One region of the Chryseobacterium proteolyticum genome, then DNA from elsewhere that is predicted to be linked to it. Evidence: riboswitches for the same ligand, from Rfam matches in the RefSeq annotation. Region 1 holds a riboswitch; each other region holds the start of a gene.

The links. Region 1 has a riboswitch for S-adenosylmethionine ahead of ACJ5H0_RS10965 (TonB-dependent receptor plug domain-containing protein). Riboswitches for the same ligand answer to the same signal wherever they lie in the genome.
Region 2: linked by a shared signal. The riboswitch ahead of ACJ5H0_RS14190 (SusC/RagA family TonB-linked outer membrane protein) and the one ahead of ACJ5H0_RS10965 (TonB-dependent receptor plug domain-containing protein) in region 1 are both predicted to bind S-adenosylmethionine.
Region 3: linked by a shared signal. The riboswitch ahead of ACJ5H0_RS14995 (alpha/beta fold hydrolase) and the one ahead of ACJ5H0_RS10965 (TonB-dependent receptor plug domain-containing protein) in region 1 are both predicted to bind S-adenosylmethionine.

The regions. Positions count from the first base shown of each region.
Region 1 is NZ_JBJLWK010000003.1:28,592-36,780, forward strand. Features, by position in the region: gene ACJ5H0_RS10950 (aconitate hydratase) at 1-418, shown strand, start outside; gene ACJ5H0_RS10955 (DUF5694 domain-containing protein) at 608-1,402, shown strand; gene ACJ5H0_RS10960 (hypothetical protein) at 1,479-2,072, opposite strand; gene ACJ5H0_RS10965 (TonB-dependent receptor plug domain-containing protein) at 2,020-4,050, opposite strand; SAM-I-IV-variant riboswitch at 4,543-4,641, opposite strand; gene ACJ5H0_RS10970 (TonB-dependent receptor domain-containing protein) at 5,068-7,065, shown strand; gene ACJ5H0_RS10975 (HesA/MoeB/ThiF family protein) at 7,165-7,875, opposite strand; gene thiH (2-iminoacetate synthase ThiH) at 7,886-8,189, opposite strand, start outside.
Region 2 is NZ_JBJLWK010000003.1:694,572-702,760, reverse strand. Features, by position in the region: gene ACJ5H0_RS14205 (RHS repeat-associated core domain-containing protein) at 1-1,306, shown strand, start outside; gene ACJ5H0_RS14200 (hypothetical protein) at 1,310-1,783, shown strand; gene ACJ5H0_RS14195 (RagB/SusD family nutrient uptake outer membrane protein) at 1,874-3,367, opposite strand; gene ACJ5H0_RS14190 (SusC/RagA family TonB-linked outer membrane protein) at 3,392-6,307, opposite strand; SAM riboswitch class I at 6,391-6,487, opposite strand; gene ACJ5H0_RS14185 (type II 3-dehydroquinate dehydratase) at 6,733-7,137, shown strand; gene pckA (phosphoenolpyruvate carboxykinase (ATP)) at 7,188-8,189, opposite strand, start outside.
Region 3 is NZ_JBJLWK010000003.1:847,880-856,068, forward strand. Features, by position in the region: gene ACJ5H0_RS14990 (MGH1-like glycoside hydrolase domain-containing protein) at 257-2,863, opposite strand; SAM riboswitch class I at 3,054-3,162, shown strand; gene ACJ5H0_RS14995 (alpha/beta fold hydrolase) at 3,226-4,215, shown strand; partial or broken gene ACJ5H0_RS15000 (ACT domain-containing protein) at 4,227-5,766, shown strand; gene ACJ5H0_RS15005 (O-succinylhomoserine sulfhydrylase) at 5,882-7,042, shown strand; gene ACJ5H0_RS15010 (homocysteine S-methyltransferase family protein) at 7,111-8,121, shown strand.

The DNA.
Region 1 (8,189 bases):
AGTTCCGGCTGTTCAAAGAGCTTATAAAGCGGCAGGTATTCCCACCATCGTTGTGGGAGACCAGAACTATGGTGAAGGATCATCAAGAGAACACGCAGCAATGGAGCCGAGACATCTTGGTGTAAAAGCAGTATTGGTAAAATCATTTGCAAGAATCCACGAAACCAACCTTAAAAAACAAGGGATGCTGGGATTAACTTTCGCTAATGAGGCAGATTATGATAAAATCCAGGAAGACGACACTGTTAACTTCTTAGATTTAGATCAGTTTGCTCCCGGAAAACAATTAACACTGGAATTTGTACATGCTGACGGAACCAAGGATATTATTATGGCTAACCACACCTATAATGATCAACAAATCGACTGGTTCAAAGCTGGTTCAGCATTGAATCTTATTAAACAGCAAGAGGCATAAATCTATTTATGCCCCGATAATAAAAAAAAACATCCCGGTCGGGATGTTTTTTTATTTATATGTATACTTTATATGATAACCTTCAATTTTTATAGGAATATGTAATAAATCTATATAATAAGTTGTTTTAATAATAGTAATAAAATATCATGAAAACACTTCTTTACACTCTTCTATTATTTTCCTGCTTTGTTCAGGCCCAAAAAAAAACCATCAGATTTCTTCCCTTCCCCAAAAACAAAAGTATTAGTAGTTGGTTCATTCCATTTTGATTATCCTAATCTGGATGCCCACAAAATCAAAAAACAGGACCAGATCGATGTACTATCTCCTAAAACATCCAAAGAGGTTACCGATCTGGTAAATTATATTAAGAAGTTCAGGCCAACAAAGATTGCTATTGAAGCTTCACCCGAATGGAACGCCAATCAAAAACTCAAAGAGTATAATGAAGGAAAACACCATGATAAAAGAGACGAACGGTATCAGCTTGCCATGAGAATTGCCAGTGAACTGAAGATCAATGAACTATTCAGTGTAGACGCCTCTTCCGTATTAGAAGACCTTATGGAAAAGTTTGGAAAGACTGACTCACTGTATTTTAAGAAACTTACAGAGGGGTATGATTATAAAAGTGATGACCCCATTTCTCAAAACTTTACTGATTTCTATAATCATTCAGAAGCCAAAAATTTTAGCTCACTTATGAAAACCTTTCAATACCTTAACAGCAAAGAATATCACGAATATGGATATGGCGCTTATCTGAGTGGAGATTTTAAATTAAGGGATTATGACGGAGCTGATATACTTGCCATGAACTGGTATAGCAGGAATCTGAGAATATTCCGTAATATACAGAATATTTCGCATCAAAGTGACGACAGGATTCTTGTAATCGTAGGAAACGGACATGCAGCAGTCCTCAGACAACTTTTAACCTGCTCTGCAGAATATGAATTCACAGAATTTTCTTCTTTATAAATATATAGGCAGAGATTTATCAACTTAAATCTCTGCCTTTGTTTATATGGCTTTATCCTTCAAAGCTTGCATAGTATTAAAACTTAAATTCTATTCTTGCAAACAGAAATCGTCCTCCAATGCCATATTGGGAAACCTGTCTGGAGTAGACAAACTGATTATCTGCTGTCAGGGAATTGATTAGTGGATTTCTGGAAGGCATTACATTGAATATGTTATTACTTCCAATAGTTGCAGATATATTTTTACTGAAGTCATAGCCTATTGAAAGATCTGTTACAAAACGATTATTCAATACAAAGTGTTCCTGTTTTCCTACTACACCATCAAAATTAGCATCCAATACATCAGCGTCGGTTACTTTTCCAAAGAAAGAATTCCTCAATAAAATATTAAATCCGGAAACTCTAAGATTATTGGATAGAGTTGCTTTTACACGGGGTACAGCTTCTTCAAAGTAAATCCTGTTAGGCTCAGAAAAGTAACTGTCTATCTGGCTAACTAATTTTGGGGAGGCATGAATATTTCCTATTCTTCTTGTCTGATTCAGATTGAGCCCAAAGTTATTTTCCAGATTAATTCCTGAACCTAAATTGGATGTCTGGGAAATGGTAAGATCAAGCCCTTTGGTCTGGGAATCTACAGCATTCGCAAAAAAAATTGGCGGCACTAGCTCTTGCAAGGTCAAAAGCATCCTGCAGAATCGCCTGATCCGATCCTTCAGGAAAATCTACACCTCTAGTACCTTTAGGCCTGAAAAACAAATCAGTGAGCACTACTCTATCTTTAATTTTAATATAATAAACATCTGCTGTAACCACAAGATTCAAATTTGGAGCTTTCCAAGTAAGTCCTGTACTGTACGACTGGGAGGTTTCCTGTTTCAGTTTTGGAATCCCAAGCGCCTGTGCAGCCTCGGAATTATTCCTAAATGTTCCTACCTGGGTAGTATTACCCTGTTGAATTAAGGTTGATGTTGAGCTATAATAGATCTGGGCTAATGAAGGGGCTCTAAAACCTGTAGAAACAGCACCTCTCCAATTAAAATTATCAGCCAACTTCACATTAGTCGCTAGTTTATAATTAAAGGTAGATCCAAAGTCTGAATAGTTTTCATAGCGCAAAGCACCTTCTACCAGCCACCAATCCGTTGGTTCCAGTTCCACATCTACATATCCGGCCACACTATTTCTATTTCCGGAAACAGCATTATCCGGACTAAATCCCGGAAATACCTGGGAACCGGCAGGTCTTGTTACGCCAAAAAAATCAGTCACAAGCTCATTTTTTGGAGTATTTACGGTCACTACATTTCCATAAATATCATAAGAGGCATAAGAATTCTCGTTACCGGCATTCACCTTATAATTTTCATAACGGTATTCCCCTCCAAATGCAATGTTCAGCCCATGCAATACATCATACTTTTTGGAAAAGTCAAGGTTTAGGGTGTTTTGCAAAAACTCAAGTCCACCTGCATCAAATCTTCTTGGAGAGTTGTTGACCAATGAAGAATTAAAAGTATTAACAACTCCAAAATTGAAAGTATTCTTCCCAAAAGTGTTACTGAGATCTATATTCCAGTCATTCCATTTTCCTTTGATCCCAGCTGCATATGAATAATCATTAATGGTAGACTCAATTTGCGGCAGATATCCGTTGGGTGTTATAAAATTGATATTTCTCTCGGTATTAGGCAAACGGAAAAAACCTCCGGCATTCCCAAGCCTGTAGCTATATCCTCCAAAAGAATACACCTTCCAGTCATCATTAATCGGAATTTCTGAATTATAATAAACCTGTGCTGACTGCAATTTCGATTGTCCAGCCCTGATACTGAAATCTTTTCGTTGAAGTCCTCTATATGCAAGTTCATCATTGGTAACATCCCCTCCTAATAAACCCTGTAAAGTTGAAATATTATTGGCGTTTGCAATTTTATTCTGTAAATCAGATGAAAAATAATTTACTTTTGTTGCATATTGTTTAATCGTATTGATAATTTGCTGGCTATTGGAAGTATTATTTATATTCTTATAAAGCCCGTCTATATCTATCCCATCTTGAGCAGCCCTGTAGTTAATAGCATTATAGGCATTGTATATATCGCCATTCCTCACACCAGCTCGGGAATAAGGATCCCGGTATTGGGTTGATGTGGTAATATTGAAGAAACCATGTTTTCCAAGTTTGAATCCATAATTCAGGTCTAAAGAGATGGTTTCTCCATCCAGTCCACCGGAAAAATTGTTGGTAACCGGTGAAGCATATCCTCCCAAAAATAACTGACCGGATAGCCCCAATCTTTTTTTAAGACCTAAATTGACAACTCCTGCAATAGCATCAGATCCGTATTGGGCAGAAGCACCATCCCGAAGCACTTCAATTTTATCCAAAGCAAAAGCGGGAATCGCATTAAGATCTGTTCCCACCGAACCCCTACCTGGTGTAAGTGTTACATTGATGAGTGAAGACTGATGCCTTCTTTTCCCATTAAGTAAAACTAAAACCTGATCGGGACCTAAACCCCTCAACTGTGCAGGATCCACAAAATCCGTCCCGTCATTTACAGTATGCGATGTGGAGGAAAAAGAAGGGACAATATAGTTTAGAGCCTGGCTTATATTATTAACCGGGCTTTGTTTCAATATTTTTGAAATGTTAATAACGTCTACCGGAACCGGAGTATCTGTTAATGATCTACCTGATCCTCTTGAACCGAGAAGAACAACCTCATCGATTTTTTTTTGATTTTAGAGTATCAGACTGGGCGAAGTAAAACGTCGAAATTAAAGTGGCCGAGGCAATGATACTTCTATTTTTAAAATGGCGCATGTGTTTTATTTTTAAATTTTTATTATAATTTTTTTGTTTGCTTAAAATTTTAAGCAAAAAGTATCCTGTAACCTTGAAAACACAAGGCTAAAAGAAAAATGATAAACGGTTTTATTAGTTAATAGAAACCAGAGGCTAAGAACAACAACACATACACATCACGAAATGCCATGAGTGATCACCAGCATACAGAAGCTTTGCTTCGATATCTGCCGGGCAAAAAGTCAAATTCATTGTGCTGTAATTTTCCCTGTTCTTAAACATTGATTTTAAATTTTAAACAAAAATTGTAAGATGGGAATGAATAGAAAAACATTTTTTCCGGAGCTTGCCGGCTTATCTATTTCAGCACCTTGCTTGTTTTGCAGGTTGCTATCCCATCTATGAGATTCTTGATAATTGTGAGGCAAAGATATAACTATTTTACAAATAAAAAAATAATTTGTAAAATTTTTAAATTAATCGCAAAACCAAGCCGTATGATGATGCAATATAATTATATTCTATTGTGAGGTATTTAATGGAATAAAACAACCCTCTAAAAACTTTCCTTGTAACATTTTTTTTATTTTAAACGTCTAACTGAGTAGTAGTAAAAACCATTATGAAAAAAAATTGTACTCGTTTTATTTTCCTTAAGCATTATTGTCACAAAGGCTCAGGAAAAAACCAACAACCAGGTCAAGGAAAAGCAGATCGAAGGCGTTGTAATTACCAAAACTAAAAAAGCCGTTGAACAAAAGGCAGACCGTACTATTTTTGATTTTTCAGAACAGCCCCAGCTGAACAACGGAAATGTTTTAGAGGGTATCAAAAAACTTCCGGGTCTGGTGTCTACTGATATTGCGGGTATGATGTATCAGGGAAAGATCCTTGATGTTTATCTTAACGGACGCCCTTTAAACATTACTTCCAATGAACTTAATTCATTTTTGGAAGGGATGCCTGCCAATTCTGTAGACCGAATTGAAGTGATCACTCAACCTGGCGCTGAATTCCCGGCAACTTCCGGGGGCGCAATTATGAATATCATTACGAACAAAAATGCTAATAAGTATCTTACGGCAACTTATTCAGGAAATTATTCATTTACCAACTACGGTAAGTTGAGAAGCAGAACCAGCAACTCTTTAAATTTAAACGCCCGTAATAAATATTTCGGATGGCAGCTGAACATCGGACAGAACTATCGGGAAAGTATGCTGAATTCGAATCAAAATGATTTATTATTAAGCAATACGGATAGAATCGGCCGTGGTTATTTCGCGAAATCAGGCTTAACATTTGATCTGGGACAGGACAGATTATTATTAAATTACGATATCTATCATAATAAAAACAGCAATTACACAGATAGTAACGGTTTTGCTGACCTACCGTACATTCCTGTTAAAGACAGTATCAGGGAAGGATATTTTCATGCATTTGATGCTGCCTACACGAATAATTTGAGACAGGAAGCGGTAATAACCTATCAGAAACGCTTTAGTGATAAATCTCAAAAACTAGATTTCCAGTTCGGATATACCAAATCAACGAGTAAATTTGATCAGAATAATATTTTCAGAGATATCAGTTACATCAATCCTAACGAAAATCTTCCAAGATTTTCGGATGGTCTTTTACTGAACAATGAATCTGACATGAGAATTGCTAATTTTAAAGTGGATTATTCGCAGCCAATCAAGATCCTTGATGGAGGAAAGGTAAGTTTCGGTGGATTATATGAAAAACAAAACTTCGATACTCAAAGCAGAGGTCTGACCAATCTGGACTATCAACGACAGACCGCTTCCACCTATCTTGAGTTCCAGGCTAAATTGAAAAAATTCGATTTCACATTAGGATCAAGGGCTGAAAATTATGACATCTCTGGAATTACAAGGGTGATTGACAGTACCGGTGCAATAGTTCAGAAAAATCTGATCCCTTTTAATAAGTTTAAATTATTTCCAAATGCAAGTGTTCAGTACAGCTTTATGAATCAGGTTTCTGTTTCAGCAAACTATAACAAGAAAATCAGTCTGCCAAGTATTTCTGCACTTAATCCCAATAACACTACATTCCAGGGACCGAATACCCAGGTTACCGGAAATCCGAATCTGCAGCCTACGATCTTTGACAATTATGAAGTAAAACTTTCTGCCTTTGATTATGCATTCATCGGATATAGTGTAAGTTCAGCTAAAAATCAGGTTGCACAGATCATCAGAAAAAATGGAAAAAACCTGTTTAATGAGCAGATAAACATTTCCAGCATGAGGATCCACAATTTCAATGTAGGGCTTCCTGTCCCTTTCATGATTTTTAGTAAGCCTATGAGCGAAATCATGAAGTTTGATTTTAATCCAGACAAAATCAATTTTATGTATCTGTATGCAGGATATCAGAAACATGATATTGATAATCTAAACAACAAAGGATTCTGGATTTTCAATGTGATGACCCAACTTATTCTGCCTAAACAGATTAAGCTAACAGCAAACTACAGCTACCTGACGCCAAAAGCAGGTTATTTCTACTTCACAGCAGAAAAACCATTCAGCAATTCACTGGATATTACACTGACTAAAAAGTTTTTGGATAATCGTCTTACTGTTTCTGTATTTGCTAATGATATTTTTAACGGACAGGTAATGCAAGTTCGTTCTAATCCGCCATCCGGAGAAGCGGTTACTTTGAGAACAAAATATGACACAAGAAATTTCGGACTTTCCATTAATTATAAGATCCCAACCAAAAACAAACTGGCTAAAGAGGATCCGAATATCTTAAACAGCAGCAAGAAAGAGGATAACGGAGGGGTAATGCAGCAGGATAGTAAATAATCAGGTTATAGTCTTTTAATACTACATCAACATATCAATTATCATAAAATCGGGCAGTAAGAATATTCTTATTGCCCGATTTATTTAAAAACAATATAATTAAAAATCGATGATGTGAAATCTCCAGTCCATAGTATCGACCAAAGTCAGCTGATTGGTATTCACAGGAAGATCTGTAATTATTTTCAGGCTCAGATGTGCCATCATACTTCCTATTATTCCGGGTAATGATCCCAGAACACCTAAACTATCACAATCCGGGGTATCTTCATCCACCGGTGGTTCAGGAAAAAGATCCCTCAGGTTTTTACTCTCTCTGTAATTAAATACTGCCACCTGACCGGAAAAGCCCAGAATACTTCCATAAACCACCGGTTTTTTTAGTCTCACACAAGCATCATTAATTAAATACCGTGTAGAAAAGTTATCTGATCCGTCTACAATCAGGTCATATCTAGAAATTATCCTTTCAATATTTGAAAGATCTATCTTTTCATCAATGGGAATAATAGTAATATGCCGGTTAAGTGCTTCAACAAATTGTACTGCGCTGGACACTTTGGATATCCCGACACTTTTTTCATTATGAATAATCTGCCTGTTCAGATTATGAAGCTCTACTTTATCAAAGTCTGCGATCCCTAAAATGCCAACTCCTGCCGCTGCCAAATATTGAATAACAGGACTCCCCAATCCACCAGCCCCCACAACAAGCACTTTTGCATTAAGTATTTTTCGTTGCCCTGAAGTACCAATCTCATCAATAAAAATTTGACGGCTGTACCTGGAAAACATTTCTTCGCTATTCATGATCATTCTATTAAAAACCACTGTACACAGAATCCCAATCTTTCATAACAGGATCATATCCCGCATTCCTGATCACATTTTTTATATCCAGCATGCTTCTTTCATCACTGGTTTCAAATTGTTCCAACGATTGAGGATCTACAGCATAACCTCCCGGATTAGTCTTAGATCCGGCACTCATGGAAGTGGCTCCAAGAGATACAATATGATTTCTGAAATTTTCATTCTCCCTTGTAGAAATGGAAATTTCAAGATCTTCATTCCATATCCGGTAAGCACAAATGAGTTGCAAAAGCTCTTTATCTTCCATAATG
Region 2 (8,189 bases), 670 kb from region 1:
AGAACAAAGACATTTTGATGCATGGGGTAATTTCACACATCTTCAAGTTGGAAATGGTGCTATTATTACCGATAAGAATATTATTGACAATACAGCGTTACTGATTGAAAGAGGATACACCAGTCATGAACATTTTGCCGAAGTAGGAATCATCCACATGAACGGAAGATTGTATGATCCACTGTTGAGAAGATTTTTAAATGCTGATGAGAATATTCAGGAACCTTACAACACCCAGAATTATAATAAGTATGGATATGTAATGAATAATCCATTGTTATTTAATGACCCAAGTGGTGAATACATCTTCGGTATTGAGTCTGCTCTATTGGCAGCAGTAGTTATCGGAGCGATCGTTGGTGCGGCAAGTTACATTGTAAGTGCTATTATCACAGGACAGAAGTTTTCTCTTCTGGGATTATTTAAATCTACTGTATTTGGTGCTATATCGGGTGCCGTCACCTTTGGTATAGGCCAGCTCTTTGCCCCCGCCATTCAATCTGCAGTGCAGGTATCTAATACAGCTTTGAAGGTAATGGCTCAAACAGGTGTAGCATTAGCGCAAGCCACAGTACATGGAATTGCTCAAGGAACTTTATCCTTAATGCAGGGTGGATCTTTCCACCAGGCAATGCTTTCAGGGGCATTGGGTAGTTTAGGAGCTTCAGCATTTGGTGCTTTTGCTAAAGATTTTGCTAATCAAACCGTAGGAAAGGTGCTCTTTGGGGCTATCTCAGGAGGTGTAGGTGCCGAATTGTCCGGAGGTAACTTCTGGCAGGGTGCTGTGATCGGTGGAATTGTTGCTGGATTAAATCATGCGATGGAGCATCTACAAAAGACTTATGAAGTAAGTGTTCTTCACGATTATGGCGGTGCTAACGGAGCAGGTCATGAAGCCATAGCATTTGAAAATCCAGATGGTACACTACTTTATATATCTAAGGATGGAACCCATGAAAATGGAGGGGTATATGGAGAAACTCTTAAAACTGATCAAAATTTTAAAAGTATTGAGGAAATTAACGACTTCTACAGCACCAAGGTTTCACCAGGTAAAAGGTATGATGCGGTTGCTGTTTACAGAGCGACAAGAGCCCAGATCAATCGCGGAATTGCTGCTGCTAGAAATGTAATCTCAACGAAGTACAAACTGCTTACTTCAAGTTGTACTACTGTAGTGGAGCAATCATTGAAAGCAATGTATAATGCTAGAATATATTCAGGTATGATGGCTCCTAATATTAATTTCTTCATTAATAATTTTATATTTGATAAGCATTTAGTTAAGTTTTATGATATTAAATAAATTATGAAAAATCTGATTTTCTTATGGGCAATATTTTCAATCACTGTTTCGTGTGTAGGTTCTGATACTGAATTTTTACCTGCAGACATATCTGAAGCAAGAGAGAAAAAATTACTGATCCATGTGTATAAACCAACCAGCAATAAAATAACAATTAACCGGACAGAGTATTTAATTCAGGAAGTTTTTACAACTTTTAAATACAATTCGAAAAATGATCAAAGAATCAACAAAAATTTCTTTGCTTTAAGTATTAAAATCAAAGATTTAAAAACCAATCAAAAAGGTTTAAGTGTTGAGGATAGCGACCATAGTCGGTTTATCAATTTTCACTGTGATTTTTGTGGTGGTTTGAATAATGATAATATTGTGATGTACTACGATGATATCAGCAAAAGGAATACACTAGATTCCGTAAAAATCGGCTTTAAGGATTATAAGAATCATGAACAACTTATTTACCTTATAAAAAAGTAAATAAAAAATTCCCCGCTTTTAGCGGGGAATTTATTTTTTAAATATCATTAGATTGGTGACTTATGGAAAACCTCCTCATTAAATGATAGGCTACAAATTCGGGTTATTCTCCACCTCCTTCTGCGGAATCGTAAACAAATAATACTTACTGTTTGGTGCAAAGGCAGATTGATCAGGAAAAGAAAATACAGAATGTCCTCTTCCATTCACTGTTTTTACAGTTCCATCCGGAGTTGTTACTTGTACTTTAATTGGCTGACCATTGGAATCAGTAAAAGGTTTTCTTACTACAGTTCCCTGAGTTCTTATGATATCAGACAATGAAAATCCTTCTCCAAACAATTCCTTTCTTCTTTCGATCAGGACTTCTTTGATCACATCATTCTGGGCTAAAGATCCACTGTACAGATTAGCCTGTCTCGCTGATTTCAGTTGATTCAAAACTGCCACAGCATTGGTCACATTCCCATTTCTGGCTTCTGCCTCAGCTTCAATTAAATACATTTCAGCTGATCTCATAAACACAATATCAGCAATGAGATTAGCTTTAAATTTAAATTTAGCATATCTTAAAAGTCCTTCTCTTCCAGGAAGCCCATCCCATTGAAATAATTGATACCGGATATCATGGGTGTCAAATAAATCTTTAAAATATGGATCTGCCATAAAACTGTAGTAGTAACTTCCTGATGAAGAAACATCTAAGTAGTGGAATGCATAACTTTCTCCTGATTGTTCCTGCGTCTGACCATGTCCCCAGATCCATTCCCCATTGGTAATATCATTAAACCCGTCCTTATACTTTTCGGGAGCCATCAACGGAAAACTAGCTTTTGCAATTTGAGCAGCAGCAGTAGCCTTAGTCCACTCACCAGTATTTAAGTAAGTCCTGGCCAATAATCCATATACTACAGACTTATCAATTTTATCCTTATTATTTCTTGTATAATTTGCTAATAAAAGTCCTGCCTCTGATAGGTCGTTTTTAATCAAAGTATAAATTTCTTGAAGGCTAGCTCTCTTTTTTCCTACAGAATTTGTGGTTGTAGGTTCTGTATAAATTGGAGCTACTAAAGCGTTTTTATCTTTTAAATAACTAAACTGATAAAGGCTTGCTAAATTCAAGTAACAAAAAGCACGTAAAGCTTTTGCCTGGCCCCTAACCTGATCCTTTTTAGACTGACTTCCTTCTACTCCATCAATACGACTAATCACATTATTCATGTTATTGATTGCAGAATATAATAAACTCCATACAAATTGAGAACGACTTCCGGTACTATTCACTAAATCGGTAAAAGCGTAAGCCGATGCAAAGCCATATTTATTAGTAAGGACAGCGACATCACTTCCCATAGCATCGCTGGCCCGTAATACTGTTGAATAGCCAATGTTAGCATAGGTAGGCCCGTCATCATTGAATTTTGCCCATGTCCCATTAATCACCGTTTCAGCACTTTCAGCTGTCTTGAATATCTCGGCTTCATTAGCCTGATTAGTAGGAGCTGTTTCCAAATCATTAGTACATGCAGTAGAAGAGAAAGCTGCTATAAGTATAAATGATATATATTTTATTTTTTTCATTGTTTTGATTGTTTTAATATAAACTTAAAGTGTAGCCTGAAGACCGAATGTTATTGTTCTCATTGCCGGATATCTGTAATAAGTGGTACCATCTATAGCTTGCTCGGGATCCATTCCTTTGTGCTTGTAGAAAGTTAAAAGGTTTTCAGCCTGAAGATAAATTCTGAACTTTTTCAGTCCCAGTCTTCCGAAATAATCTGAAGGTAACGTATATCCGATACTCACATTTTTCAATCTGGCATAAGTCCCCGAGTATAAAAACCTTGAGGACGTTGAAGTCCAGTTATTTGTCGTTGTACTTAAAGCCGGAACATCCGTGTTGGGATTTTCAGGCGTCCATCTGTTTAACATCTCTGCGCTCCATGCCCTTCCAGCATTGCTTCCATTTGACATTAACATGGTGTAATCTGTATCAAGAATTTTTCCTCCAACACTAAAAGTTAGCAGCGCGGATAAATCAAAATCCTTATATGTAATATTTGTAGTGATTCCACCGGAGAATTTAGGCAAAGAAGAACCCTGCAATGTTTTTGTCGCCTTTGCATATTCAGAAGTTGTTCCTTCTATTGTATTCCCATTGGCATCCTGATAAACATATTTCCATAGCGGAGCACCGTTACTTGGATCAACTCCAACCCATTCCGGAATAAAGAAATCATAAACAGAACCCCCAACCTGCAATAATTTAGTTCCTGTTACAATTGGGCCTTTAGGAAGTTTCGTAATTCTGTTTTTTAGGGTTGTTACATTAACATCAACATCCCATTGGAAATCGTCCGTTTTAATCGGAGTTGTGAATAATGAAAATTCAAAGCCTGTATTTTTCAATTCTCCAATATTCGCTGAATAACCACTAAAACCAAGAGAGGGAGCCAAAGGCCTGTCAAATAAAAGATCTTTACTTTGACGCTGGAAATATTCCACATTACCCTTAACCCTGTTTTTAAGAATAGCAAATTCCAGCCCCACATTCAAGTTAAGATTGGTTTCCCACTTAAGATCAGGAGTGGGAAGCCTGCTAGCAACTGTTCCTCCTTCTCCCAGATTATTGTAAAATGCGTAAAGACTCTGGTAAGCATAATAAGTACTCAACTTATCATTTCCCTGTCCTCCGTAACTCGCACGAAGGGTTAGCTGATTAAAGAAATTTAGATTTTTAATGAATTGCTCATTAGACGCCTTCCATGAACCTCCTACTGACCAGAAAGTTCCCCATCTGTTTTGAGGTGAAAAACGGGAAGATCCGTCTGATCTTACAGATCCGGAAATAAAATAAGTGTTATTGAAATCATACTCTGCTTTACCTAAAAAACTCAGTAAACCTAATTTATCACTATTACCACTAAAACCTCCTAATAAAGCCGCTGCATCCGGTTCATAATAATAAGGTAAAGAAAACTGACTTCGGCTTCCGGATATCGTCTGATACTCATAATGATAAAACTCCTGTCCAGCTAGAATATTGAAATGATGCTGATCGAATTTTTTGTCATAGGTCAAGATATTACTGGTTGTATAAGATAATGTCCGTGAATTTGTCTTGGTCACCGAACCTCCGATTTCACTACCCTCCCCAAGTAACGGATTTGAATAATAATGCCCATTATAATTTACCAGGTCAATTGAAAAACTGGATTTAAATTTTAATTCCGGTAAGAAGGTAAAATCCAAATATCCTTTTCCTGAAAAGTTATCTTCCCTGTTTTCATTTTTATCTAATGGCAAAGTTGCTGCTGCATTTTGATTTTGCAAAGCACTTGTCGGCCTGTACTTTCCGAAGTCGTAAATTGTATTTCCGTTAGCATCAAGCTTATAGCTTCCATCAGGATTTCTTTCATAGTATGGATAAAAAGAAGGAATTACTCTGGCTGCATTAATAATATTATCAGTTCTTGAATCGGAAGATGGTGGTGCCTCCTGAAGACTATTGGTATAGCTAAGGTTTGCTCCAACTGTTAACCATTTTTTCACTTCATTATTAATCTTCAATCTCGTACTGTATTTTGTAAATCCGGATCCTATGGCAATACCCTTATCATCAAGATATCCCAATGAGAAAAAATAGTTTCCTTTTTCATTTCCGCCACTAAAATCAAGATCAACCTGGTTTCTTGAGGCCACTCTTTGTAGTATATCCCTCCAGTCATCATTCCATAAAGGCCTTGCTCCAGGCAGCAGTTTTCCATCTGTCCCTACCGGTTTTGCATAGTTAGAACCATATGGATTGATGCCCAGATTATTCACAAGATTATCTGTGGCCATTTGTGCAGCCTGTTGTGCTGAAACCTGTCCTGATTTATATCCATTTCTCATTGCTTCCCAATATAATTGAAAATACTGGTCCGTGGTAACCTGTTCATAGTCCTTTACAGCCCTGCTGGAAAATCCCTGACTGATATTAAAATTGATTCGTGATTCTCCTTTTTTCCCTGACTTTGTAGTCACAATAATCACTCCGTTAGCACCTCTTGATCCATACAGAGAGCTTGCCGTAGCATCTTTCAAAACACTAATTGATTCTATATCATTTGGGCTGATAGAATTGATATTTCCATCAAAAGGAATTCCATCCACCACGAATAAAGGATTACTTGAGGCACTAATAGATCCGATCCCCCTGATACGGATTGTTGCCGTAGCACCCGGTTGGCCTGAAGCACTTACTGCCTGTAATCCCGCTACCTGCCCTTCCAAAGCTTTTGTAATATTGGTTACCGGCCGATTATTAATCTTTTCGCTGGAGATCGTCGCTACAGAACCTGTGTAACTCGTCTTTTTCGCTTTACCGTAAGCTACCACAACGACTTCATCAATATCTTTTTCCCTAAGCGTATCTTTCTTCTGCTTTATCTCCTGCCCATTAACACTAATAATGCCTAAGAAAAACAAAGCACCGGGTGAAATCCAAACACCAGCTTTGAATAAACTTTTACTAACCATAATCAATTTTATTTGTTAAATATTAAAAAAACACCCTTTGCGGAAAACACAGCAAAGGGCATCAAGAAATTGATTTAACCAAATGCTTATTTTTCCTTAAAAGGCTGAATGTAACACCTTGCATCATGCAGGTTGTTAAGACTTCATAGGGTCAGTTCCCTCCATCTTTCTTTATAAGCCGATCGAAATATGGATGCAAATCTAAAAACAATTAGTCTATAAAACAAGTAGACTAATTTGTTTTTTATTTTAAATTCTCAAAAATTAACTTAATTTTCACTTAAAACACCTGTTAACAAACCATTAGAGAAAATGTTAAATTTTTAAACATGAGAAATATCATTAAAAATAATGTAAAACATCTCCCTCAAATAAAACCCGTAAAATATCCGCACTAATCGAAAAAAACTTTTTAATTTTATGTTATGAAAATTTTAATCATAAACGGACCGAATCTAAATCTGTTGGGCACAAGAGAACCTGAAATTTATGGAATAATTTCAATGGATGAATATTTGGAAAAACTAAAAGATGAATTCCTTTCTTACGAACTGAACTATTATCAATCGAATATTGAAGGAGAATTAATTAACAGACTTCAGGAAGATGATTTTGATGCTGTTATTATTAATCCGGGGGCTTTTACTCATTACTCTTATGCGATAGCCGACTGTTTAAAGAATATACAGAAACCTAAGATTGAAGTACATATCAGCAATATCTATAAAAGAGAAGAATTCCGGCAAAAGTCAGTAACAGCGGCTCACACAGATGCTGTATTATCCGGCTTTGGAATGAAAGGATACAGACTGGCTTTATTAAGCTTTTAGGATGTTTTAATACATAAAAAAGCCTCATCAATGATGAGGCTTTTCTTTTTTTATATTGTTTGTTCTTGTAATTGAGGTCCGGAAGCAACCAGCTTTTTCCCCTCTTCAGTGTTACAGTACTGCTCAAAATTCTTAATATATCTTGATGCTAAGTCTTTAGCCTTCTCTTCCCACTCTGAAGCATCACTGTATGTATGTCTTGGATCCAGAATACCTTCTGAAACATTAGGTAAAGAAGTAGGAATTTCCAAGTTCATAATAGGTACTTGCGCCTTAGGAGCGTTCTCAATAGATCCATCAATTATTGCATCAATAATGGCTCTTGTATCTTTTAATGAGATTCTTTTTCCTGTACCATTCCATCCTGTATTTACCAAATAAGCTTTTGCTCCATGTTCTTTCATTTTACCAATCAAGGTTTTAGAGTACATGGTAGGATGTAACGTAAGAAATGCCTCACCAAAAGCCGGAGAAAATGAAGGTTCCGGAGAAGTAATTCCTCTTTCAGTTCCTGCTAATTTAGAAGTATATCCACATAAAAAGTGGTATTGAGCCTGATTTTCATCTAAAATTGAAACCGGAGGTAATACTCCGAATGCATCAGCTGAAAGATAAACAATCTTCTTAGCATGCCCAGCTTTAGAAGGCAGTACAATCTTGTTAATATGGTATATAGGATAAGAAACTCTTGTGTTTTCAGTGATTGAGTTATCGGTATAATCAGAAACACCATTATTTACAACAACATTTTCAAGAAGAGCATCTCTTTTGATCGCTCTGAAAATGTCCGGTTCTTTTTCTTCCGATAAGTCAATTACTTTTGCATAGCAACCTCCCTCATAGTTGAAAACTCCATTGTTATCCCAACCGTGCTCATCGTCACCAATAAGATATCTTTTAGGATCAGCGGATAAAGTTGTTTTACCTGTTCCGGAAAGGCCGAAGAACAAAGCAACATCCCCTTCTTCTCCTACGTTTGCAGAACAGTGCATAGATGCCATTCCTTTTAGCGGAAGGTAATAGTTCATCATTGCAAACATTCCTTTTTTCAT
Region 3 (8,189 bases), 820 kb from region 1:
GTTAAAATCCGGCTTTATGCTTATTATGTGTTGTTGAGGGTATTTTCTTTCTTTAAGATTTAAACATTGAGTTTCATTTTCTTAAAGGTTAACGATGTAAATATATGAAATATTTATCAATAATCTATTATAATTATTATTTTTGTTACTTGTTTTAGTTTATGGCTAAAATTAAGGCATCAATGATGTTCAATACTAAAGGTTAATTAATTGATAAAAAAAAATGTACCACTTAAGAAAGTGGTACATTTTTATTCTATCTCGGTTTCATCAGTTTAGCGACCGTTGCCGTCCATCCTGTTTGATGTGAGGCGCCAACTCCACGTCCGTTATCTCCGTGAAAATATTCATAAAAGGTGATATAATCTTTGAAATGCTCATCGTAATTAAACTTATTGTTTCCCCCATTAAAAGCTCTTTGTCCATTTTCATCTTTAAGGAATATAGAACATAGCCTGTTACTGATATTTTGTGCTACTTCATCCAGATTCCTTTTATCTCCGCTTCCTGTCGGTAATTCCACTTTCAGGCTGTTTCCATAATAGAAATGAAAACGCTGCAGACTTTCGACAATCAAAAAGTTAATAGGGAACCAGATCGGGCCTCTCCAGTTACTGTTTCCTCCAAACATTCTGCTGTCACTTTCCGCAGGGGTATAATAAACCACATTTTCTGTCCCATGAACAGAGAAAATAAAAGGATTTTCTTCATATACTTTAGACATGGCCCTGATACCATAAGAACTTAAAAATTCTTTTTCATCCAGCATTCTTGTCAAGACTTTTGTTAGTCTGTTTTTACGAAGGATACTCATTAAATGTTTTCTGCCATGACCTTCTTCATCCCAATGGGAAACCAGTTTCGTAAGTTCCGGCTTATTTTTCAGCACCCATTCCATTCTTATTTTAAAGTTGGGCATTTTTTCCAATAATCCGTGATCAATAATCTCCACAGCAAATAAAGGAATAAGCCCGACAATACTTCTTAAACGAAGCGTAACACTTTCGCCGTTCCCAAGTTGTAGTACATCATAGAAAAAACCATCTTCTTCATTCCAAAGGCCTTCTTTTCCATCACCCATGTTTTCCATCGCTTCCGCGATGTAAAGATAATGCTCAAAAAACTTAATGGCCATGTCTTCATATACCTGATAGTATTGGGCAAGTTCCATTGCAATTCTCATCATATTCAATGCATACATTGCCATCCAGCTTGTACCGTCTGCCTGTTCAAGATGCTCACCGTCTTTAAGTTCCATATTACGATCGAAAGCTCCGATATTATCAAGACCTAGAAAACCGCCGCCGAAAATATTTTTACCGTTTTTATCCTTACGGTTTACCCACCAGGTAAAGTTCAAAAGTAATTTTTGAAAAACCTTTTCCAGAAACAGGAGATCCGGTTTTCCATTGGTCTTTTCATCAATCTTAAATACCCTGAAACAAGACCAAGCATGGACAGGTGGATTTACATCACTTAAGTTCCATTCATACGCCGGAAGTTGTCCATTAGGATGCATATACCACTCTTTGGTTAACAAGAGAAGTTGGTTTTTTGCAAACTGGGCATCAATTAATGCATAGGGAACGCAGTGAAAAGCGAGATCCCAGGTAGCATACCATGGGTATTCCCATTTGTCAGGCATTGAAATAATGTCCTTATTGTGCATGTGGTTCCACTCTGTATTTCTTACATAGTGGTTGAAATCCCTCGGTGCATCAAAATTAGGATCTCCCTTAAGCCATTTCCCAACATTATAATGATAAAATTGTTTGTTCCATAATAGCCCTGCGAACGCCTGACGTTGAACATTTCTTTCATCATCATTCGTTGCATCGTGCTGAACTTCTTCATAGAATTCGTTGGCCTCAGCAATCCGGGTGTTGAAAATCTCATCAAAATGATGAAATGGTTCATCGGTGTCGTTTGGCGACAGCCTGAAATCAAAGGTTTTTGATTGTCCCCCACCAATAATTTCTTCAATCACAAAAGCGGCTTTTGAGCCTCTTTTTTCCGGATTAACGGTATTGGAGTTATGAATAATGTGATCGTTTATACCATCCTTGAAATAGGTGTTATCTGTTAAAGGAGCTCCGTATAATTTAGGTGTATTGGTTTCATTATCACAAAAGAGACTTTTGGCACCGGTGTTTCTTGAATAGAATTTTTTGATGGAAATACTATCATGGTTAATATCAATACAGCCGTCGTATGAGGCGTTTAGCTGCCCCTTATAAGTATTATATCCCCATTTCCAGTTGTTACGGAACCAGGCTGTTGGAGCGACAACAATAGGTGCATCGTTTTGGCTCCTGTTACAAACTGTGATACGGACTAAAAAATCGTCAGCATCTGCTTTACAGTATTCGATGAAAATATCAAAATATTCATCATTATCAAAGATTCCGGTATCAAAGATTTCAAATTCAGCTTCTTTTTTGCTTCGTCTTCCGTTTTCAGATAGCAGGTGATCATAAGGAAATTCATGGATCGGATATTTATACACCATCTTCATATAACTATGGGTAGGCGTGTTGTCCAGATAGTAAAAGATCTCTTTGATATCTTCACCATGATTGCCCTGGGGATTACTCAATCCGAAAAAACGTTCTTTGATCATTTTGTCCTTTTTGTTCCAAAATGAAAGAGCGAAACAAAAAAGCTGTTTGGTGTCCGATATTCCCGCAATCCCTTCTTCACCCCAACGGTAGGCATGACTTTCAGCTTTATCATGATTGGTGAAATTCCACGCATTGCCATTGGGACTATAATCCTCACGAACATTACCCCATTGTCTGTTGCTTACATAAGGCCCCCAGTTTTTCCATTTTATATCCTGTAATCTTTGTTTTTCTGCAGTCATAGTTCATCATTTTTCACTACGAAGGTAATTTTTTTTGAAAAATAATTCCAATTTTTTCTATCTGAATAATTCTTAACACATCCTTGTAACTATAATGATTACAGGGATTTTCAGAATAAATTAATTTTTTCATGAAAAAATTAAATAAAATATTATATCTTTGCACCATTCGATCATTCAAATATTGAAAATGTTATCAAGAAAGGTTGAGGGATTAGACCCGATGAAACCTTAGCAACCCTTTGTGCAAGCGAAGAAGGTGCTACGTTCTACCAAATTATTTTTTGGACAGATAACTTACTGAGTTTTTCAGCCATTTCCTGTGGCATTTTCAATTGTATTATAAATAATGTATAATAGAATTGAAAACAGAACTAAAACATATTAATCTTTCGTATCAAACTAATTCCGGAAAGGAATGCAATATCCCGTTGAGCTATCAGACCTTCGGGAAAGAACTGTTTTCGGCACCTGTTATTTTAATCAACCATGCTTTAACGGGAAATTCCAATGTATCGGGAACAAATGGCTGGTGGAAGCAATTAGTAGGAGATGGCCAGGTGGTTGATACCAATGTCTATACGGTTTTGTGTTTCAATATTCCCGGAAATGGTTATGATGATTTTTTAATTGAAGAATATGAAGAGTTTACTCCTTCGGATATTGCAGGCATATTTTTAAAAGGGTTAGAATTACTTAACATTAAAAGTCTATATGCCATTATCGGAGGTTCTCTTGGTGGAGGAATAGGATGGGAAATGCTGGTTAAACGTCCGGAACTTGCAGAAGTATTTATTCCCATTGCCTGTGATTTCAGAACTCATGATTGGCTGCATGCGCAATGTATGGTTCAGAAATTTTTATTAAATGGAAATGACGCTCCGTTACAAAAGGCAAGAATCCATGCAATGCTATGTTATAGAACCCCACAATCTTTAAACGACAGATTTCAAAATAAATACAATACCGCAAAAAATAAGCTTGAATCGGAAGATTGGCTTGAATATCACGGAAAAGCTCTTAATGAAAGATTTAGTTTAAAATCTTATCAACTGATGAATCATTTGCTGATGAACATTAATGCCGAGGAAGAAAGGCTGGAGAATATACAGGCACGAATGCACTTGATCTCCGTTGATACAGATTTGTTCTTTCCTGCTTCCGAAATCCGGATGTGTTTTGAAAAACTGAAAGGTAAAAAAAAGAATGTTTCTCATCACGAGATCACCTCAGTTCACGGGCATGATGCCTTCCTAATGGAATACAAACAATTAAATAATATCATTAAAACCATTTTATTACAGAAAGAAACTGAACAATTACAAGAAACCTGTAATAAAGCTAAACAATAAAGAATGAACAGATGAAAAATGTTAACGAAATAAAATTTTTAAAGAACAGATCAATCATCAAATTTGAAGGAGAAGATTTCTTAGGGGAAATCGGTATTGACGGTAGAATTTTTAAAGCACTTACTTTAGCCAGGATTAGTGTAGGAGTGATCTCACAACAAGCTATAGAAAACGGAATATCAATTTTGGTTCACGAAAACGATTCTGAAAATGCGGTTAATTGTCTGATAGAGGAATTTGAAGCAGAAAGGAAATCAGGGGCAGTATCTCAGATTTATAGTATTAATAACGTTTCAGTTTTGGGATTTGTAGCAGAAGATTTTAATAAAATACTGGCGGAACTCGCAAGAAATAATGTTTTTCCTTTGCTTCTGAATCAGATAGCAAGTGAAAAAAGAGTAAATATTGTAGTTACTTCTTCTCAGGATGAGAAAACTAAGAATATCATTGAATCTGAAATATCCAAAAAACCTAAAACCGTTCATCTTGCAATCATTGGACATGGGAATGTGGGTAAAACTCTGATTGACCAGGTATTGGAATCTTCCGAAGAAATTAAGAGACGAAAAAAAATAGATCTTAAAGTAGTGGCTGTTGCTAATTCAAGAAAAATAGCATTCAATAAAAAAAGGTTTTGGTCATAATTGGAATGATGAGGTTTTAGTTGCAGAAAACCCTTCTAATGTTGATGAACTTATCAGTTTCTCCAGAGAGAATCAGCTGGAGAATCTTATTGTGGTTGATAATACGGCGAGTAAGGATTTTGTTAAGAATTATCATGCTTTAGCTGAGAACGGATTTGATCTTGTATCTTCCAATAAGATTTTCAATACCCTTCCAATAGAAGAATATCGTAAACTAAGATATACGTTGAATAAAAATAACAGACGATACCTTTACGAAACCAATGTGGGAGCAGGTTTGCCTTTGATCGATACCATTAAACTATTACACCTGTCGGGGGAAAATATTACAAGAATTAAAGGCGTGTTTTCAGGTTCTTTAAGTTATATCTTCAATAATTTTTCAGTTAGAGATGAGAAATTTTCAACCATTATAGGAGAAGCAATGGAGAAAGGATTTACTGAACCGGATCCTCGTGAGGACCTTTCAGGAAATGATGTTGCAAGAAAGCTTTTGATTCTGGCGAGAGAGTTGGATCTGATTAATGAATTCAATGATATTAATATTCAGAATCTAATTCCTGAAAACCTTCTTTCTATTGGCAAAAATGAATTCATTTCCAGATTGGGAGAATTGGACGAGGAATACCAGAAAATTAAACAAAATCAGGAGGCAGATCATGTTCTACGATATGTAGGCGATCTACATGGCGATCTTCAAAAAGAAAAAGGAGAACTTGATGTAAAATTAATTTCTGTGCCGGCTACTTCCGCATTAGGGCAATTAAAAGGATCAGATTCCATTTTTGAAATCTATACGGAGAGCTATGGTGAAAACCCTATTGTAATTATGGGAGCCGGTGCGGGAGCACAGGTAACCGCGAGAGGTGTTTTTGGTGATATTTTAAGAGTAAGTGAAACAAAATAAATCAATGTACGAATGTAACGATATAACAGTATGCCGATAAAAATGGCTCAGATCAGATTCGATCGATTCATTGGTAAACTGTTGCATTGATACATGATATTAAAATTAAAACTATATGGAAAATTTTGAAACGTTTGCAATAAGAACGCAGACTGAACGAACTCAGTTTGATGAACATTCTACTCCGCTCTATCTTACATCCAGCTTTATTTTTCAGGATGCAGAGGATATGAGGGCGAGCTTTGCAGAAGAAAAATCAAAAAATTTATACAGCAGATTCTCTAATCCAAACGTTACTGAATTCACCGATAAAATTGTGAAAATGGAGGGTGCGGAAGCGGGATATGCTTTTGCTACCGGAATGGCAGCAATTTATTCAACATTTGCAACTTTGCTTGATGCCGGAGATCATATTGTAAGCTGCCAGTCTGTTTTTGGATCTACACACACACTTTTTACAAAGTATTTCCCGAAATGGAATATTGAGACTACCTATTTTAAGGCAGAAGATGCAGAAAATGTTGAAAAGCTTATCAAACCTAATACAAAAATTTTATATCTGGAAACTCCGACTAATCCGGCAATTGAGATTCTGGATCTTGAGTTTTTCGGGAAAATTGCAAAAAAACATAATCTTATCTTCATTGTAGATAATTGTTTTGCCACCCCTTATCTTCAACAACCTATCAAGTACGGAGCTGATATTGTGGTTCATTCGGCAACAAAATTAATTGACGGACAAGGAAGGGTTCTTGGTGGAGTTGCGGTAGGAAAAGAAGACCTTATCCGGGAAATCTATCTTTTTGCAAGAAATACAGGTCCAGCCATGTCTCCTTTTAATGCATGGGTTTTATCTAAAAGTCTTGAAACTTTAGCCATCAGAGTTGAAAAGCATTGTGAAAATGCATTGAAAGTCGCTGAATTTTTAGAAAGCCACCCGAATGTGGAATTAGTAAAATATCCTTTTTTACCTTCACATCCAAGCTATGAAGTAGCAAAAAAACAGATGAAATTAGGAGGGAATATTGTCGCTTTTGAAATCAAAGGAGGAATTGAAGGAGGTCGAAAATTTTTAGATAAAATAAAGATGTGTTCACTTTCAGCAAATCTTGGTGATACCAGAACAATTGTTACACATCCTGCTTCTACTACACATTCCAAATTAACCGATGAGGAAAGGAATGAAGTGGGAATCACTGCCGGCCTTGTACGTTGTTCTGTAGGGTTGGAAAACGTGGAAGATGTTATTGCAGATTTAAAACAGGCATTGGATTAACTCAATTGAAATGGGCTTTAGCCCATTTAAGAAAAATAATATTAACGGCTTTAGCCACAATCTACAAAATGAAAAGTTCAGAACAATTATATAAGGCACTCTCCGAAAGAATTTTAGTTCTTGATGGGGCTATGGGAACGATGCTTCAACGATACAAATTTGAAGAAGAAGACTATCGTGGTGAGCGTTTCAAAGATTATCCGCATCTGGTTAAAGGAAATAACGACCTACTTTCCCTCACACAGCCTCATGCTATTGAAGAAGTTCATAGAAAATATCTGGAAGCGGGAGCTGATATTATCGAAACCAACACATTCTCGGGAACTACAATTGCAATGGCAGATTATCATATGGAAGACCTGGTTTATGAGCTGAATTATGAATCTGCAAAAATTGCCAGAAAAGTATGTGATGAATTCACAGCTAAGAACCCGGATAAACCTAGGTTTGTAGCAGGATCTATTGGTCCTACGAACAGAACGGCAAGCCTGAGCCCTGATGTAAATGATCCGGGATATCGCGCCATTACATTTGATGAACTGAGAATTGCTTATAAACAGCAGTCCGAAGCTCTTTTGGATGGGGGTTCTGATATCTTGCTGGTAGAAACAATCTTTGACACCTTAAATGCGAAAGCAGCTTTATTTGCCATTGATGAAATTCAGGATGAAAGAGGAATAAAAATTCCGATAATGGTTTCAGGAACTATTACCGATGCTTCGGGAAGAACTTTGAGTGGTCAGACGGCAGAAGCATTTTTAATTTCGGTTTCACATCTGAATCTTTTGAGCGTCGGATTCAATTGCGCGCTGGGAGCTAATCAGCTGACACCTTATCTGGAAACATTGGCTCATAATTCGGATTTTTATGTCTCAGCATATCCCAATGCGGGATTACCGAATGCTTTCGGTAAATATGACGAGACACCCGAGTTTATGGCAGAACAGATACAAGAATATGTGGAAAAAGGTCTGATCAATATTATTGGAGGGTGTTGTGGTACAACCCCTGAACATATCAGGGCTATAGCGGACTTAGTGAATAAGTATGAGCCAAGAAAATTGAGAAAATTTGCATGATTTGATAGATTTTTTTCATTGAATCAATTGTAAGATAACGGTTTAGTATTATTATTTTTAAGTTAAAC